One region of the Teredinibacter sp. KSP-S5-2 genome, then DNA from elsewhere that is predicted to be linked to it. Evidence: predicted binding sites of a transcription regulator. Region 1 holds the regulator's gene; the other holds the start of a gene.

What was found. Region 1 encodes PhoB, which activates phosphate uptake and scavenging genes when phosphate is short. Its sites were predicted from a motif close to TGTCATAAANNTGTAACA; they were not measured.
Region 2: the regulator PhoB is predicted to act here: its motif matches at 5,322-5,339, upstream of P5V12_RS19235 (substrate-binding domain-containing protein).

What each region holds. Positions count from the first base shown of each region.
Region 1 covers NZ_CP120416.1:4,712,665-4,721,207, reverse strand. Annotated here, with positions in the region: gene P5V12_RS20260 (response regulator transcription factor) at 1-290, opposite strand, end outside; gene P5V12_RS20255 (sugar efflux transporter) at 524-1,720, shown strand; gene P5V12_RS20250 (class I SAM-dependent methyltransferase) at 1,717-2,787, opposite strand; gene P5V12_RS20245 (hypothetical protein) at 2,963-3,142, opposite strand; gene P5V12_RS20240 (dicarboxylate/amino acid:cation symporter) at 3,282-4,553, opposite strand; gene P5V12_RS20235 (HU family DNA-binding protein) at 4,634-4,912, opposite strand; gene ubiA (4-hydroxybenzoate octaprenyltransferase) at 5,019-5,891, shown strand; gene phoB (phosphate regulon transcriptional regulator PhoB) at 6,106-6,813, shown strand; gene phoR (phosphate regulon sensor histidine kinase PhoR) at 6,857-8,173, shown strand; gene P5V12_RS20215 (GNAT family N-acetyltransferase) at 8,235-8,543, shown strand, end outside.
Region 2 covers NZ_CP120416.1:4,505,756-4,514,298, forward strand. Annotated here, with positions in the region: gene phoU (phosphate signaling complex protein PhoU) at 1-497, opposite strand, end outside; gene pstB (phosphate ABC transporter ATP-binding protein PstB) at 521-1,381, opposite strand; gene pstA (phosphate ABC transporter permease PstA) at 1,409-2,722, opposite strand; gene pstC (phosphate ABC transporter permease subunit PstC) at 2,715-4,100, opposite strand; gene P5V12_RS19235 (substrate-binding domain-containing protein) at 4,200-5,240, opposite strand; gene P5V12_RS19240 (TRAP transporter small permease subunit) at 5,519-6,100, shown strand; gene P5V12_RS19245 (TRAP transporter large permease subunit) at 6,097-7,467, shown strand; gene P5V12_RS19250 (acyl-CoA thioesterase) at 7,484-7,888, shown strand; gene P5V12_RS19255 (hypothetical protein) at 7,899-8,543, opposite strand.

The DNA of each region.
Region 1 (8,543 bases):
TCAGCTCCAAGCTCCAGGCCAACAACCTGGTCCATATCATCTTCGCTGGCGGTTAAAAACAGAATTTTCCCGGTATAGGTATCTCTCACCTCTTTACATACATCAAAACCATTTTTCCCTGGCAACATTAAATCCAGAATGATCAGGTTTGGTCGAAACTCTTCAATCGCAGCGGGAATTTCTTCTCCATCCTGCTCTCTTCGAGTGATATATCCCTGGTTATCCAGATACTCTTGAAGAAGCTCTCCCAGCTTCTGGTCATCCTCAACAAGTAGGATTCTGACACTCATGCCCATTCCCCAGCTCTACTTTCAATATCATAATGTTAGACGCAAGATCATCTTCGATGCAGCCCAAAACTCACCCGGATTTTACTAAACATTCTTTAAAGTTTCCCCGTTTTCTGTATTTGTGGCTGAAATCTTTCGCAAAATCAATCATTTTCACAAGCTACACTTTGCTGTAGCGTATTTCACACTAAAATCAACTCGACTCCCTCGCAACAACAGGCGGATACACTTTCGTGCAGCAATATCAAACACTCTATTCAAAGTACTCTCTTATCATGTGCATAGTATCGCTCTTCGGCGGCGGCCTATTCGCGCTTATTGTGCCCACTTTGAGTGTTTATCTCGCCGAACACCTAAAGGTAACGCCTTTTTTGGTTGGCAGCTTCTTCGTCGCCATGTCGGCCACCAGTATTGTGTTTGCGCAAGTGGTTGGCCATTGGTCAGACAAACTTGGCGACAGACGCCATATCATCCTTATAGGTATGAGCAGTGGTGCCCTGGCCTGTATTACTTTTGCTTTTGCCGATAGCTATGTATTGGTATTAATCGCAGGCTTAACATTTTTTGCTTTTTCATTGGCGTCTACCTCACAAATGCTGGCAATCACCCGCGAATATGCCGACCAGTTTCTCCATCCAGACCGCAATGCGTTATTTAACTCTATTGTAAGAGCCTGCGTAGCGGTGTCCTGGGTTGGCGGCCCACCGCTGGGTTTTTACTTATTTACCCTGCTGGGCCCCAAGTACCATTACCTTCTGGTCGGTTTTTGCTATTTTGCTGTGGGCCTGTGCGGTCTGGCCTTTTTACCTAAAGTCCAGCGTGTCACCACACCACCGCTGCAACCCGCCGCAAACCGCAACAGAACCCTCACCATTGCCATTCTGGCATTTGCGCTGCTCTACAGTGCCAACCAGACTTACATAATCTGTTTGCCATTGTTTCTCGCTGAATCCATGGCAACGCCAAGCAGCCAAGCCGGTTGGATATACGGTACCGCAGCGGGACTTGAAGTACCGGTGATGATCCTCGCCGGATGGTTAGCCAGCCGTTTTTCGCTGTTGGTAATGATCAGAATAGGCGCATTTTGCGCTGCATTGCTTTATGCCGGATTTTTCTTCGCAACAGATTTGTGGCAGCTATTCGCCCTACAAATTTTTAATGCCATTTTTATCGGTACGCTTGCCGGCCTCGGTATGACCTGGTTCCAGAATATGATGCCAGGGAAGACCGGTACAGCCTCAGCCATGTTTGTAAATACAATCAGTGCGGGGAATGTAATCGGTAGCAGTGTTGTTGCGGTGGTTGCTCAATGGTTCGGCTACCACTCCGTGTATGCCGTAAACATATTCGTCGCGTTAATTGCACTCGTTCTTTTGATCACCATGAACAGCTCAGTTGGGCACCGCAGCGCCCAACTCAATGCCGCTTAAGCTTTACGGCATACCACCAATGAGTGGCCTTTACCGATATGGTCGATGGACTTATCTATAGTCAGACCTGCGCGTTGCACTATATTTTTAAATACGTCGGACTCATACATACGGCTGTTGCCATTGGCAAAGCAACTAAAGTACAGGGATGTACAATTAATGCTTAGTGCCGCGGCTTCATAATTCTGTCGATCCCAGAAGGTTTCCAGAATACAAAGACGCGTACTATCAGACATGGCCGCTGCGGCTTTCTTCAAAATACGCTCAATTTCTTCTTCTGAAAAACAATCCAGGAACTGGCTCATCCAAATAACATCTGCGCCTTCAGGTAAGCCACCTTCCAGAGCCAGGAAATTATATGGCTGCCCATCTATCCGATCCTTACCCGTTTTATTCGCGATATTTTCTTTCATTAACGCCAATTGCTGCGGCAAATCCAGAATAGTGACGTTGACATTTTCATCGTATGCAACACAGGAAAGCGCAAATTTTCCAGTGTTACCACCACAATCGAGCAATCTCTTTACCGGCTGCTCGAAGATAATAGGCAAGACTTCTGGAAAGGCACTGTCAGAAAAGTAGTGATCAAAATTAAACCAGCTCGCTTTGGCCGGTTCTGGCAAAGAAGATAAAATCGGGTAAATGGTTTTCTCTTCGGAGTACTCTTTTAAACCTTCCGGCACACCCGTTTGAATCGAGGACATCAGTTTTTCCAAACCACGGTAACTAAAATCCCGGCTAAACTCGAAATTTACGCGAGTCATCTGATCATGCAACAAAAAATGGCCGGCTTTGGTTAACTTAAACGCACCGCCCTGTTTGTAAACCAAACCTATCGAAAGGCCAGCATCCAACAACACACTCACACCATAACGCGACAGGCCCAGCTGCTGTGCAACCTTATCAACCGATACCCCTTCCTCTTTGGCCTGATCCACTGCCCCAAGAATGCCTAACCCATCCAAAGCAACCGTTGCCTGGAAGATGTAGGGAGCAAAAGCAATTTTATGTGCATCAGTTATCGCTTCCAGAGCAGATTTTGTGTCGCTAGTATAGAGTTCAGCCATGATTTTATAATTTTCACAAATAAAAAGGGGTTGATGATAGTAGACGAGTCAGCAGGCCACCAAAAGAAGAAAGCCTTCAACTGTTGACCCAACGCAAATCTAACCAAGCGGCAAAAATATACTAAGCCAAACAACAAACAGCAACTCTATCCAATGATAAACAGGCCATATCTGCTTAATGGCTATTGAAGCCAATTGCCGGACAAAAAAAACCGGCAACTGCCTTAGTTTTTTTAAGTCCGCAAATAAAACTCGACTCTAAAGCAAAGTATGTTTGGAATTTCCCTTGATCAAAAACATGATGATGAAAAACGCCACCCAAAATTATTTTGGCATGAAATATAAAGGCAGCCATGTAACAGTCTCAATCAATTCTTTGTAATAGATTGTGTTGATATTCCTCACACCATGATAACAATGCTATTTACCACGCCCATAAAAAAACGTTTACCCGCACTGAAAAATTCAATTATTCCCTGTGGCATTTAAGGTGATTACTGCAGCGAAGTTTCTTCACCTTCTGTACGAGCAATCACTGTGGCACAGCAACTATCACTAAAGACGTTGACCGTGGTACGCATCATATCGAGGATCCGATCGGTAATCATCAGCAATCCAATACCCTCCAAAGGTAAACCGACCGCAGACAAAATTACGGTGATAGCAACCAGACTGGCGGATGGAATGCCAGCCACCCCAATCGACGTCAGTAATGCAATTACAACAATAGTAAATTGCACACTAAACGATAACTCCAAACCATACGCTTGTGCGATGAACATTGCCGCAACACATTCGTACAGTGCGGTTCCGTCCATATTAATGGTTGCCCCCAGGGGCAAAACAAAAGAGGTTGTTTTATTCGACACCCCTGCATTTTTTTCCATACATTCCATCGTCACCGGCAATGTACCCGATGAGGATGCGGTAGAAAATGCCGTGAGCATAGCGGGAGAGAGCGCTTTAATTTGTTTTACCGGATTCACTCTGCCCAGCACTTTTAACAAGATCGGCATAGTAATCAGCGCATGCGCAAGTAAGGCCATAGCCACAGTCAAAAAGAAAAGCCCGACTGTTTCCATTAACTCTCTAAAATCTGTTGCAATGGCTGTTGTTGCAACCAAGCCAAACACACCGTATGGCGAGAGTTTCATAACAAACATGGTGATAAACATCATGGTTTGAAATACACCCTGCCAAAAACCGATCATAATATTTTTATGCTCGTTTTCTATCTTCAGCATAAAAAAGCCAAATAAAATGCCAAAGAAAATTAAACCAAGCATTTGCCCTTGCGCTGCTGCAAATACAATGTTGGGCGGCACCATCCGTAAAAAAACTTCTGCAATATCTCCTGCCCCGCGATTGCCGATGCTTTCCAGCTTTTGTTCAACTTGCCCATCGATCGTTAAACCCAGTAATTCCTTCGCTGGCTCGCCACCAATAATGCCTGGTTGAATCATGTTAACCAGAAACAGGCCCATTAAGATGGCAAGCAAACTTGAAATCATGTAGAACGCCAGAGTCTTTCCACCTAGACGCCCCAAATTACCGCCACTGCCAATACCCGACATTCCGCAAATAATGGATGACAACACCAGAGGCACGATCACCATTTTTAATGCGTTAAGAAAAAGTGTGCCAAGAAATTCAAAAATGCTAAGTAACGGTATGGAAAAAATCGTTGTGGTTGGTTCAAAAGCCGTACCAACAACCACAGCTAAAATGATGGATATCAGGATCTGCCAATGAAGCTGTAACTTCATTCCTTCTCTCCTTACTTAATTATTATTTTGCACTTCAGCGAGGAAGTTAAAGATCATTAAAGCTTCGTCACTACGGCTATCTAGGCCGGCTGAACAATCTCTTTCAACGCCTTACCAGGCTTAAAGACTACTTGATTATGCGCAGCAATGGTAATGTCTTCCCCTGTTTTGGGGTTTCTTCCTTTTCGTTCCGCACGAGATTTCACGGAAAACGCCCCAAAACCAATCAGATTAACGGATTCCCCGCGCGCGAGCGCGTCAGTCATGTGTTCTAATGTGGAAGCAATGATATTGTCGGATTCTCTATGAGAAATGCCCAAATATTCGGCAACAACAGCAACCAATTCGGTTTTATGCATAAACTCGGACCTTGTAAATTGAGATACAACTAAAAGAATACGTTAAAATTCGGACTACAACGGCTCATTCGTCGATATAACTCAAAAAAATGATAAAGACCGCACCGTGAAACAGAAAATCAGCGCTTATCTCAACCTGACCCGGCTAAACAAACCCATCGGGATTTATCTCGTTCTATGGCCGACGCTCTGGTCACTTTGGTTGGCTGCGGATGGTATTCCGCGCATAGACATATTGATTATCTTCACCCTTGGTTGTGTACTGATGCGTTCCGCAGGGTGTGTGATTAACGACTTTGCCGATCGTAAAGTCGATGGCCATGTAAAACGCACCGCCAACAGACCCCTGGTAACCGGCATAGTCTCCGCCAGTGAAGCCTTTATCCTGTTTCTGGTGCTGTCCTTAACGGCTTTTGGCATGGTGCTGCTCACTAATCAACTTACCATTCAGTTGTCTTTTGCTGCGGTAGCGCTCGCCTTTTGCTACCCCTTTATGAAACGCCACACCCACCTGCCCCAAGTGGTATTGGGTGCGGCATTTGCCATGTCTGTGCCGATGGCCTTTGCTGCCCAGGCAAACGAACTGCCGGAAAGCATATGGCTGGTGTATACCACCGTGGTGCTTTGGACGGTAACTTACGACACCTTCTACGCCATGGTTGACCGTGACGATGACCTTAAGATTGGGGTCAAATCGACCGCAGTATTGTTTGGTGATAGCGACAAAGCCATTACCGGCATACTGCAAGTCATGACCATTGTTTCACTGATGATGATCGGCAGTCGCTTCGAGCTGGGGTTCATCTATCAGCTTTCTGTGGTGATATGTGCGGGCTTCTTTGCCTATCAGCAATATCTGGTGCGCGATCGGAACCGACAGGCCTGTTTTACGGCCTTTTTGAACAATAACTACGTTGGCATGGTGATTTTTATCGGTATTGTACTGGACAAGACATTCGGGCCTATTACAGGCATATAGGGCACAAAAACAGAAAATATCCCCTGCCTGAGCCATTTTTTCTGTAATTAAACGGCAACTTGAGCACCGCTGTCATAAAATGGCAACAAAAGCTTTATTTAATCTGCGTACCTAAAGTGTTGGAGCAACAACAAAAGCAATCTTGCGCCAACCCAGATTTAACTTCTTAGTAAGCAACTATTGGAAGCCTGGTCTATTCACCAGGTTAGGTAAAATGGCAGAAAAAACGATTTTAGTAGTAGACGACGAAGCCCCGATTCGCGACATGCTCCGAGTGGCTCTGGAAATGGCAGAGTATTCCGTATTGGAAGCAGGCGATGCGCAAGAGGCCCACGGCCTGATCGTCGACCGCAAGCCAGACTTGGTTCTACTCGACTGGATGCTACCCGGCACCAGCGGCATTGAGTTAGCACGACGTTTGAAACGTGACGAAGTCACCCGCGAGTTACCCATCATCATGCTTACCGCAAAAGGTGAAGAGGATAATAAAGTTCAAGGGCTCGAAGTCGGTGCTGACGATTACATCACCAAACCTTTTTCCCCACGGGAGTTGGTGGCTCGCCTGAAAGCGGTACTCAGACGCACGGACACCTTATCGACAGGTGAACCTATTCGCGTTGATGGCCTTTGTCTTGACCCAAGTAGCCACAGAGTCACTATTAACGACGTGCCTGTCCAAATGGGTCCAACAGAGTATCGTCTGCTAGAATTCTTCTTAACTCACCAAGAGCGCGTATACACTCGCAACCAGCTTCTCGATCACGTTTGGGGCGGTAATGTATATGTGGAAGAACGTACAGTGGATGTCCATATTCGACGCTTGCGTAAAGCCTTATCGCTTGATGGACATGACCGTTTTATTCAAACTGTACGCGGGGCAGGTTACCGATTCTCCAATAAAGTGTCTGTGCCTAATAATTAATACTCAGAGCAGAATATGCTCTTCACCTCGATAATTGGGCAGTATGTTTCGCAGAGGTCTGAAAACCGAACTGCGGTGGTTAATTCTTTACCTCGCGGTTGTTGCTTTTATTGGCGTAAGCATTGAAAAACTCGCCGTCTCTCTGGTTATAGGCCTTCTGCTCTATATCGCCTGGCTGTTCTACAACCTGCATAAACTGGAAAGCTGGGTACTCACCACACGACGTAAATCCGCCCCGAAGAACACATTAAACGGCATCTGGGGCGAAATTGCCGATGACGTAATTCTGCTATGTAACCGCTACGAAAAAGACAAGCAACGCCTTCAGGCGGTGGTAAGCCGCGTTCAGGACATGACCTCGGCCCTTACCGATGGGGTTATTCTGGTTGATGGCCGCTCCAACATTGAGTGGTGGAACCAGGCCGCCAAACGGCTATTCGATTTTCGGCAAGTAGACTTGGGCCACAAGCTGACCAACATTATCCGTCACCCGGATTTTATCCAATATTTTGAGGGGGGTAATTACGACGAACCGATAGAACTGGAATCCGTTCGCCTGTCAGGCCAGCATTTACAATTTCAGGTTCACCGGTTTGGAATTGGCGAACGCATGGTCATCGTTCGCGATATTACCCGCGTGTTCAAACTCGAATTAATGCGCAAGGATTTTGTCGCTAACGTATCACACGAGTTACGCACCCCCCTGACCGTGGTTCGCGGGTATATCGAAACCCTGGCCGATAACGACGAAATTCCCAATGTATGGAAACGTGCGTTCAGTCAGATGCAAGATCAGTGTCAACGTATGACGGCGTTGGTGAACGATTTAATTACCCTGACCAAACTGGAAACGGATGACAGAGATATTCGTCAGGAAGCGGTCGATTTACTTCCCGTTATTGAATCCATATTGGCAGACGCCCGAGCCCTGTCTGGAGAGCGGAATCATAATATCCATGCAAAGGATGCGAGCGATATTGTCATTCTTGGCAACGAGAGAGAGATACGAAGCGCAATTTCCAATTTGGTCTTTAACGCGGTTAAGTATTCTGCCGATGGCTGCGATATTAGTGTGGCTACGCATATTCTCGAAAACGAGTTTGTTATTGAAGTGACCGACACAGGCGCCGGAATTGATCCGAAACATCTGCCACGATTGACCGAACGGTTTTACCGGGTCGACGGCGGTCGCGCAACTAAAACCGGCGGTACCGGTCTCGGCTTAGCCATCGTCAAACACGTGCTTTTACGTCACGATGCCTATCTAAAAATTTCAAGCAAACTGGGTAAGGGCAGTACCTTCAGTTGTCATTTTCCTCTCGACCGCCTGGTCGAACACAATATGGATATTGTCAGCTAAGCATCCGTGATCTATGTTATAGCTCCGCCCACAGGTAAACCCGGCCTCAACAGGTGCCAGTTTGAACTTACAATGTCAATTTATCGATTCAATAAACGCGGTAAAAGCCAGTGAGTGGAACGCCCTGTTTCATCACAGCGATAATGAAACCCAACCCTATCCATTTATTTGTCATGAATTTTTAGCTGCATTAGAAAATGCCGGCTGTACAACAGAAACCACCGGATGGAAACCACAACACCTGTTGGTTTTTCATAACAGCGAATTAATTGCAGCCATGCCGCTGTACCTGAAATATCACTCTTACGGTGAATATGTATTTGATTGGAGTTGGGCGGACGCCTATGCACGTTATGGTTTGGAGTACTAT
Region 2 (8,543 bases), 210 kb from region 1:
TCCACATCTTTATCTTCCCGGACCACCCGTATTGCTGCCTTCACATCAAAACGGGCAAACGCATCCAGAGCCAGATTAATCATCTGCGCAACATTCGCGCCGATATGACGAAGCTCAACATAACCGCGCGGGGCTTCACCTTCTTCGCTGAGTGCCAGCGCCATTTTGGCAATTTTATTGGCCTCGTCACCAATACGTTCTAAATCCCGAGTGGCTTTGGAAACCATCATGACCAGACGTAAATCAGATGCTGCCGGTTGCCGTCGAGCCAGGATCAACGTGCACTCATGATCCAGATTAATTTCCCACTGATCAATTTCCTGCTCCAATCCACACACTTCATCGGCCAGATCCACATCCACCGTTTCAATCGCCTTTACCGCATTAACGACCTGATTTTCCACCATGCCGCCCATCTCCAGAAAATCTGAGCGAAGAGTTTCGAGGTCGGCATTAAATTGCTGCGATATATGTTGATTCAGATGAGTCGCGTTCATTGTTTTCATACTCTAAAAATACCTTACCCCAAACGACCAGTAATATAGGCTTCTGTCAGCATATGTTCGGGGTTGGTAAATACTTTTTGCGTGTCGTTCACTTCAATAATTCTTCCCATGTGAAAGTACGCTGTCCTATCAGATACTCTAGCAGCCTGTTGCATCGAGTGGGTGACAATTACGATAGTGTAGTTTTTCCCCAACTCAAACATGAGTTCTTCGATTTTGGCCGTGGCAATCGGGTCCAGTGCCGAGCAGGGTTCATCCATCAAAATCACTTCCGGCTGAATGGCAATGGCTCGGGCAATACACAAACGTTGCTGTTGCCCACCAGACAAACTGGTACCGGGTTTGTGTAATATATTTTGCACTTCTTCCCATAATCCTGCCCGACGCAGTGATGTTTCAACAATTTCGTCCATTTCCGAACGGCGGATAGCCAAACCGTGAATACGTGGCCCATAGGCAACGTTTTCGTAGATGGATTTTGGAAACGGATTGGGTTTTTGAAAAACCATGCCCACCCGAGCACGCAAGGTCACCACATCCATTTTCGGGTGATAAATTTCTTCACCGTCCAATTGAACCTGACCGGATACTTCGCAGCCTTCGATAATGTCGTTCATTCGATTCAAACAACGTAAGAATGTGGTTTTACCGCAACCGGAAGGGCCAATCATCGAAATAATTTCTTTGTTGCCGATATCAATGCTGGCGTTATTAATTGCCGCCTTACCATCGTAGGTAACGCTCAACTTACGTACTTTGAATTTAATATCGTCGTTGAGCAACGCTTTACCTACCGCCTGATCAGCATCAGGAAGGGTGGAATTTTCTCCACTGCCAGGTCTATGGGTAGTTTGCTCAGGAGTTTCTACTGTCATAACTTATCTCATTAAAACGACAATCGTTTACCAACGTTTTTCCAGCCGTTTTCGTAACCATACCGCCAGCGCATTCATAAACACCAAAAATGCCAGAAGCACCATGATGGCAGCCGACGTTAATTCAACAAATGCTTTTTCCGGGCTATCTGCCCATAAATAAATTTGCACAGGCAGTACTGTAGCCGGATCAGTAATACCTGAGGGAATATCGACTATAAACGCCACCATACCAATCATCAGTAGCGGCGCGGTTTCACCCAACGCCTGGGCCATACCAATAATGGCCCCGGTTAACATTCCCGGCATGGCAGCAGGTAAGACATGATTCAAAATAACCTGCATTTTCGAAGCACCCACACCGTAAGCCGCCTCTTTAATCGATGGCGGAACCGCTTTGATGGACGCCCGACTGGAAATAATAATGGTGGGTAAGGTCATTAAGGTCAGAACCAGCCCACCCACTAGCGGCACCGAGCGAGGAACACCTAATATGCCAATAAAAATCGCCAGCCCCAATAGCCCAAAAATAATGGAGGGTACGGCAGCGAGATTATTGATATTCACCTCGATAAACTCAGTCCACTTGTTTTGCGGCGCGTACTCTTCCAGATAAACTGCCGCCGCAACACCAATAGGAAATGACAAACAGAAGGTGACTAGAAGAGTCAGCATACTGCCGACTATTGCACCGTAGATACCCGCAATTTCCGGTTCGCTGGAATCGCCGTTGCTGAAAAAACTGGTGTTAAAGCGCTGTTTAATTTGATTGTTGTCTTGCAGTTGTGCAATCCATTGTTTTTGCTGCTCGGACAAACGGGTTGAAAACCCTTTGCTCCCTGTTGCACCAAAGGATTTTATATAGGTATCCACATCGTCGTCGGCCAGAACCCAAAGTGTCTCGTTGCCACCTAGTAGTTGAGGATTTTTCTCCAACTCCGATTTAACCTGATAGGCCACTCCAATACTGAGCAAACGAGCAAGTTCTCGCTGGTCTTCATCCTGCTGCACGGCAGGGAAATTGCTCAATAACGCCTGCTTGACCACAATACCGTAATCAGCTGAGTTCAATTGGTCCAGGTCTTCCATGTCGTAGAGGTACATGGCTTCGCGGTCAAACTGAATATCAAGTTCAATGTATGTTTGACGAAAAGAACTAAAACCACGACCAAATATTTCACTGAAAAGCACCCCCAGAGCCAACATACTAAAGAGCACAGAGAGCAAACCGATGGATTTAAAAATCTTTTCCGAGCGATAACGCCGCTTTAAATTTTTTTGAATTTGCTCCGAAATATTATCCACGCTTTGCGGTTTAATATTTTTCTGATGACTATTCATAACGCTCCCTATGTTTTTTAACGACTCGAAGCGCATAGATATTCAGAATTAACGTGGAAATAAACAGCATCAACCCAAGTGCAAACGCAGCCAGCGTTTTCGGGCTATCAAATTCCTGATCGCCAACCAATAGTGTGACTATCTGAACCGTGATGGTTGTGACTGCTTCCAAGGGGTTTGCCGTAAGGTTGGCCGATAATCCCGCCGCCATCACCACAATCATGGTTTCACCGATAGCCCGGCTCACTGCTAACAAAACGCCGCCAACAATACCGGGCAACGCTGCAGGAATGATAACGGTTTTAATCGTTTCCGAAGGCGTCGCGCCCAAACCAAGTGCACCTTCTTTCAGGGAAATAGGCACCGCGTTAATCACATCATCCGCCAGAGAAGAAATAAACGGGATAATCATAATGCCCATCACCAGGCCTGCGGCCAGCGCACTTTCGGAAGCAACGGTTAACCCCAGGCTTTCACCGAGATTTTTAATAAAGGGAGCGACCGTTAAGGCGGCAAAAAAGCCGTAAACGACGGTGGGAATACCCGCGAGAATTTCCAATGCAGGTTTAACAATATTGCGCGTTTTACGACTGGCGTATTCCGACAAATAAAATGCAGACATAAGCCCAGCCGGGACCGCAACAAACATGGCGATACCTGCAACCAACAAAGTGCCGGTAAACAAGGGAACCGCACCAAAGCTGCCGGATGCTGCAACTTGTCCCTCGCGTATGGCAATTTGAGGGCTCCACTGCAAACCAAACAGAAAATCAAACAACGGCACTTCGTGAAAAAACCGCAGTGACTCAAACAATACCGACAGCACGATACCCACGGTAGTAAATATCGCCACTAGGGAACACGCGAGCAACGCCAGCTTAAATGAATTCTCGACCTTTCTGCGCGCCTCAAATTCGTGGTGAATCCGCGCCCAACTGATCACCATAATGATGGCCATCAAACTGGAAATAAACGCCACCATGGCCCACCAGCTGATCGCCTGAAGCTGGCTGAAGCGGTCAGCAGCATCCAATAAATACCAGGGGGTTTTCCCCGGGAAGCCACCATGAGCAATATTTTCAATTTGGTTCATCACCAAACCGAGTTCGTCCTTGGGCAGGCTGGAGATTTCCGCTGGCAATTCTCGCAAAATGATGGCTCGCACTATGTCGCCATCAAAGAATTTCCACAAAACCAAAACCGTTAAGGAAGGCAAGGCACACCAGAGTGCGGTCAATACACCATGGTAGAAGGGTAAGGAGTTCAGGTGATGCACTCCCCCCAAAGATAAAGCGCCATGTAATGACCGGTTTTGCCCCATAACGTAAGCAAAGCTGGTCATACATAGAATGATGACAACAAATAATAACGTATTCATTCCGTCACACTAATTTCGTTCATTCACCCTGACACAATGATAAAACCCGGCATATGCTGAACATCCACCGGGCTGACAATTAAAAATTGGCGGCGCCTTTTACAAGCTCAGAGGCACCAGATTTTTCACCGTTTTCTTTACATTTTGGCGAATCGCCTTGGGCAGAGGAATCATTCCCTTATCCACAAGATAACCCTGCTCTCCCCAGGCTCGCTCACTGGTAAATTCCCGCAAGTATTCTTCGATACCCGGAATCACATTCACGTGCGCCTTTTTTACATACATATATAACGGGCGAGACACCGAATATCGGCCGCTGATAATCGCATCCATTGATGGCAAAGTCTGCTCAATCTTTGCTGGCTGCACCTTATCCAGGTTTTGTTCCAGATAGCTGTAACCAAAAATACCCAGGGACTCTGGCGAACGAACCAGTTTATTAACCACAACGTTGTCCTGTTCGCCGGAATCGATGTATACGCCGTCCTCACGAATGGCATGGCAGATGGCCTTGTAGCGAGATTTATTACTCGCCTTTAATGCTTTGACCCACGGGTATTTCTGACACCCGGCCTCCATCACCAACTCCGAAAAAGCATCACGGGTTCCCGAGGAAGGAGGTGGCCCGTATACCCTAATTTCCTGCTTGGGAAGCTTTGGGTTAATCTCATTCCAGGTTTTATAGGGGTTATCGATCAACGCATCTGCGAGCTCTCCTTGAGGAATCTGTTTCGCCAACGCCAGAAAAATCTCTTGCCGCGTAATTTCAAACTCTGGAGCCACAATAGAGTTAGCGATGACTATGCCATCGTAACCAACCTTTACTTCGAGGATTTCCGTTACCCCATGACGTCGGCACTTATCCACTTCAACCTGTTTTATTCGTCGCGAGGCATTAGCGATATCCGGGTAACCAACACCAATCCCCTTACAAAATGCGTCCAAACCACCGCCCGTTCCGAGCTGCTCGACTGTGGGCGTTTTAAAGGACGTCGTCCGGCCAAAACGCTCTGCCACCACTTTGGAAAAGGGGTAGACCGTCGATGACCCGACTATCAAAATCTGTTCCCGGCCTGAATAGGCCGCTTGTGACATAAACAATATTGCCAACAATAGCGCGCTTTGAAGTGTTTTAATCACAGGCAACTCCTTAAAGTAAACCTCAAGCTAAGCCGATACCGCTGACTGACTTTTACTCGGCCCGCCATAATATGAATTTTTTGTAACAGTTTTATTTCAGTAGATAATTTTTATCCATTTTGGCGTTTTTTAACCAAAAGGCGCCATTATTCGCCTGTGATTAACCATACAGACAAAATTTGGGAAAAACCCGGCTTTGTTAGGCAGGGAGTAAGCATATGGTTATACTCCCCGTACTGAGCTAAGGCTCTCGCCAAATCGAATAATAAAAAAAGACTATGACCATCCACTTCAATACCCCGGATACTTCCAGCAGCACCCCGGTTATCGCAGCCTGGTTACTCAAACTGGCCCGGCTTATAGATTCAGTAAACACCAAAATTGGCCAAACGCTATCCTGGCTTTGCGTACTTATGGCAATTACCGTAGGTATCGTAGTGTGTTTACGCGCTTACGGTATTGGCTCGATTGCATTACAGGAGTCCGTCACCTATATGCATGCCACCCTGTTTTTGCTTTGCCTAGCCTATACCGCCAAAGAAAACGGGCATGTCCGGGTCGACATCTGGTATAGAAAAGCTTCACGGATAAAGCAAACCTGGATCGATGTATTCGGTACCATCCTGTTTCAATTGCCATTCGCAGTATTTATCAGCGTCATCAGTTGGGACATGGTGATGAGATCCTGGGCTGACGGGGAAGTCTCGGCAGATCCCGGCGGTATTCCTGCAGTGTATTTGCTGAAAACTCTGATCCCCATTGCCGGAGCCTTAATAGCCCTCCACTCAATCAGCGATTTGATTCATAAGACCCTGATGCTGACATACACCCAAGCCGACGAAACCGGAGGCAAAGCATGATTGAGCTTATGCCTCTTTGGATGTTCTTATTCGTGTGCCTGGCATTAATGCTGGGCTTTCCCGTGGCCTTCACCCTGGCCGGAAGTTCGCTTTTATTCGCCGGTATTGGCATTGTGTTCGACATCTTTAATGCCAAACTACTTATGGCTTACCCCGACCGTGTGTTTGGCACGATGACCAATACCACGTTGATCGCGGTACCGCTTTTTGTCTTAATGGGCGTCATACTTGAGCGCTCCAAAATAGCCGAAGAACTATTGGAAAACATGGGGCAGGCACTAAGCCGATTTCCTGCCGGACTAGGTCTGGCCGTGGTACTAGTCGGCATGTTGATGGCCGCCAGTACCGGTATTGTTGGTGCCACGGTGGTCACCATGGGGCTCATGTCGTTGCCAACCATGTTAAAGCGCGGTTATGACACACCGCTGGCAACCGGCACCATATGCGCGACAGGCACTCTGGGTCAGATTATTCCCCCCTCCATCGCCCTGGTTTTACTCGGCGATATCCTGTCCAGCGCTTATCAGGAAGCCCAATTGAGCCTCGGTATTTACGACGCAGCGCCCGTATCTGTTGGCGATCTATTTATGGGGGCCATCATTCCCGGCATAGGTCTTGTCCTGCTGTACTTTGTCTATCTTCTGGTGATCGGAAAAATTTCTCCAGAGAAAGCGCCGGCCAATGTGAACAACGGCCAAACCGTCACTAAATTCAAATTATTACTCAGTATACTGCCGCCCATTGCGTTAATTTTGCTTGTGCTCGGCTCCATTATCACCGGCATGGCTACACCAACAGAGGCGGCTGGGGTAGGTGCCCTCGCGGCAGCGTTACTTGCCTTGATCAAAGGGCAGTTGAACCTGTCCATGCTCAAAGATGTGGTGCAATCCACCACCAAAGTTACCGCAATGGTATTTGCGATTTTATTGGGTGCCTCACTTTTCTCGCTGGTTTTCAGGGGCTTTGGTGGCGAACACCTGATTAGTGAATTTTTTAATTCATTACCCGGCGGCACATTTACCGCTGTTCTGGTGGTAATGGTGGTGATTTTCCTATTAGGGTTCATACTGGATTTTATAGAAATCACATTTGTTGTCGTGCCCATGATTGGCCCGGTACTCTTGGCTTCAGGGGTCGACCCCGTATGGTTAGGAATTATGATTGCGCTGAATTTGCAGACATCATTTTTAACCCCGCCGTTCGGCTTCGCACTGTTTTATTTGCGTGGTGTCGCCCCGGAAAGCGTTCCCACCAGTGCGATTTATCGCGGCGTGATTCCCTTTATTATTTTACAACTATGTATGTTGGTTGCCCTGGCTGTTTGGCCGGAAATGGCAACCTGGTTACCTTCTGTTATCAATCAGTGATGGAATATAAAAACCTATGTCAGACATCGATATCGATGAGGAACCACAACCTGTAGGAGACTTAGCTCTACAAACCCTGACCATGCCTAAAGATACCAACGCTAACGGCGATATCTTTGGTGGATGGCTAATGTCCCAGATGGATTTGGCTGGCGCGATCAGCGCGCGGGAAGTGGCCAAAGGCCGGGTGACCACGGTGGCGGTGGGGAATATGGCATTTTTACGCCCCGTACCTGTTGGCTGCACGGTCAGCTGTTACTGTGAAATATTGGAAGTAGGGCGGTCATCCATAAAAGTCATGATCGAAGTCTGGACCAAACACCCGGATGAATACATCCAGCAAAAAGTCACCGAAGGGGAATTTATCTACGTCGCCATCGACAATAACGGCCGAACCCGACCGGTGCCACACGAACGATAATTACCTACGGTTATTTCTCAGCATACTCCTCTAACAGCGTTAATTGCGCTCGGGTGTTTGCGGTGTGCGCTTGCCAAACCTCTGTCGCACGCTGCTTTTGACGCTCTAGGGCTCTACGATATTTTTTTTGCCAGGGCACTAAACCTGAAGCGGGTTCAACCAATGAAGTTTTATTCAGCCAGGAAGAGAACTTCGGGTTAGTCTGCGTAAACTCACCGTATGAGGCATGTGAGACAGGTCGAAGTTGATAACCTTGTTGATACATTGGCCGTACCACTACGTAATACCGTTCACCCGCGAGCAAAAATGCTTCCAGAATATGACTGGAAACTCCATCGGTACTGAGCAATAAATGTCGGCCAGGCTCAAAAAAGGCATATGTTTTCGAGTTGGGTTCGGCTACCGCAATCGCCTCATCCTGAGCACTGCTAACGTTATAAATGACGGAGTAGGGGTATTTGGCGGATCCGACTTTATCCGAAGGGCGAAGAAATACGATCTGAGCTTGTGTCTCATCTGGTTCGGGCAGGTTTTGGTCTTGAGTTTTCTTTGCTAAAACAGTTTTGTGCTTAGCCGAATCATCAAAACTAAAAAATGTTGTGCCACATGAACAAAGGCTGCCCGCCAACATCAAAACCAAAAGAACCTTCTTCAC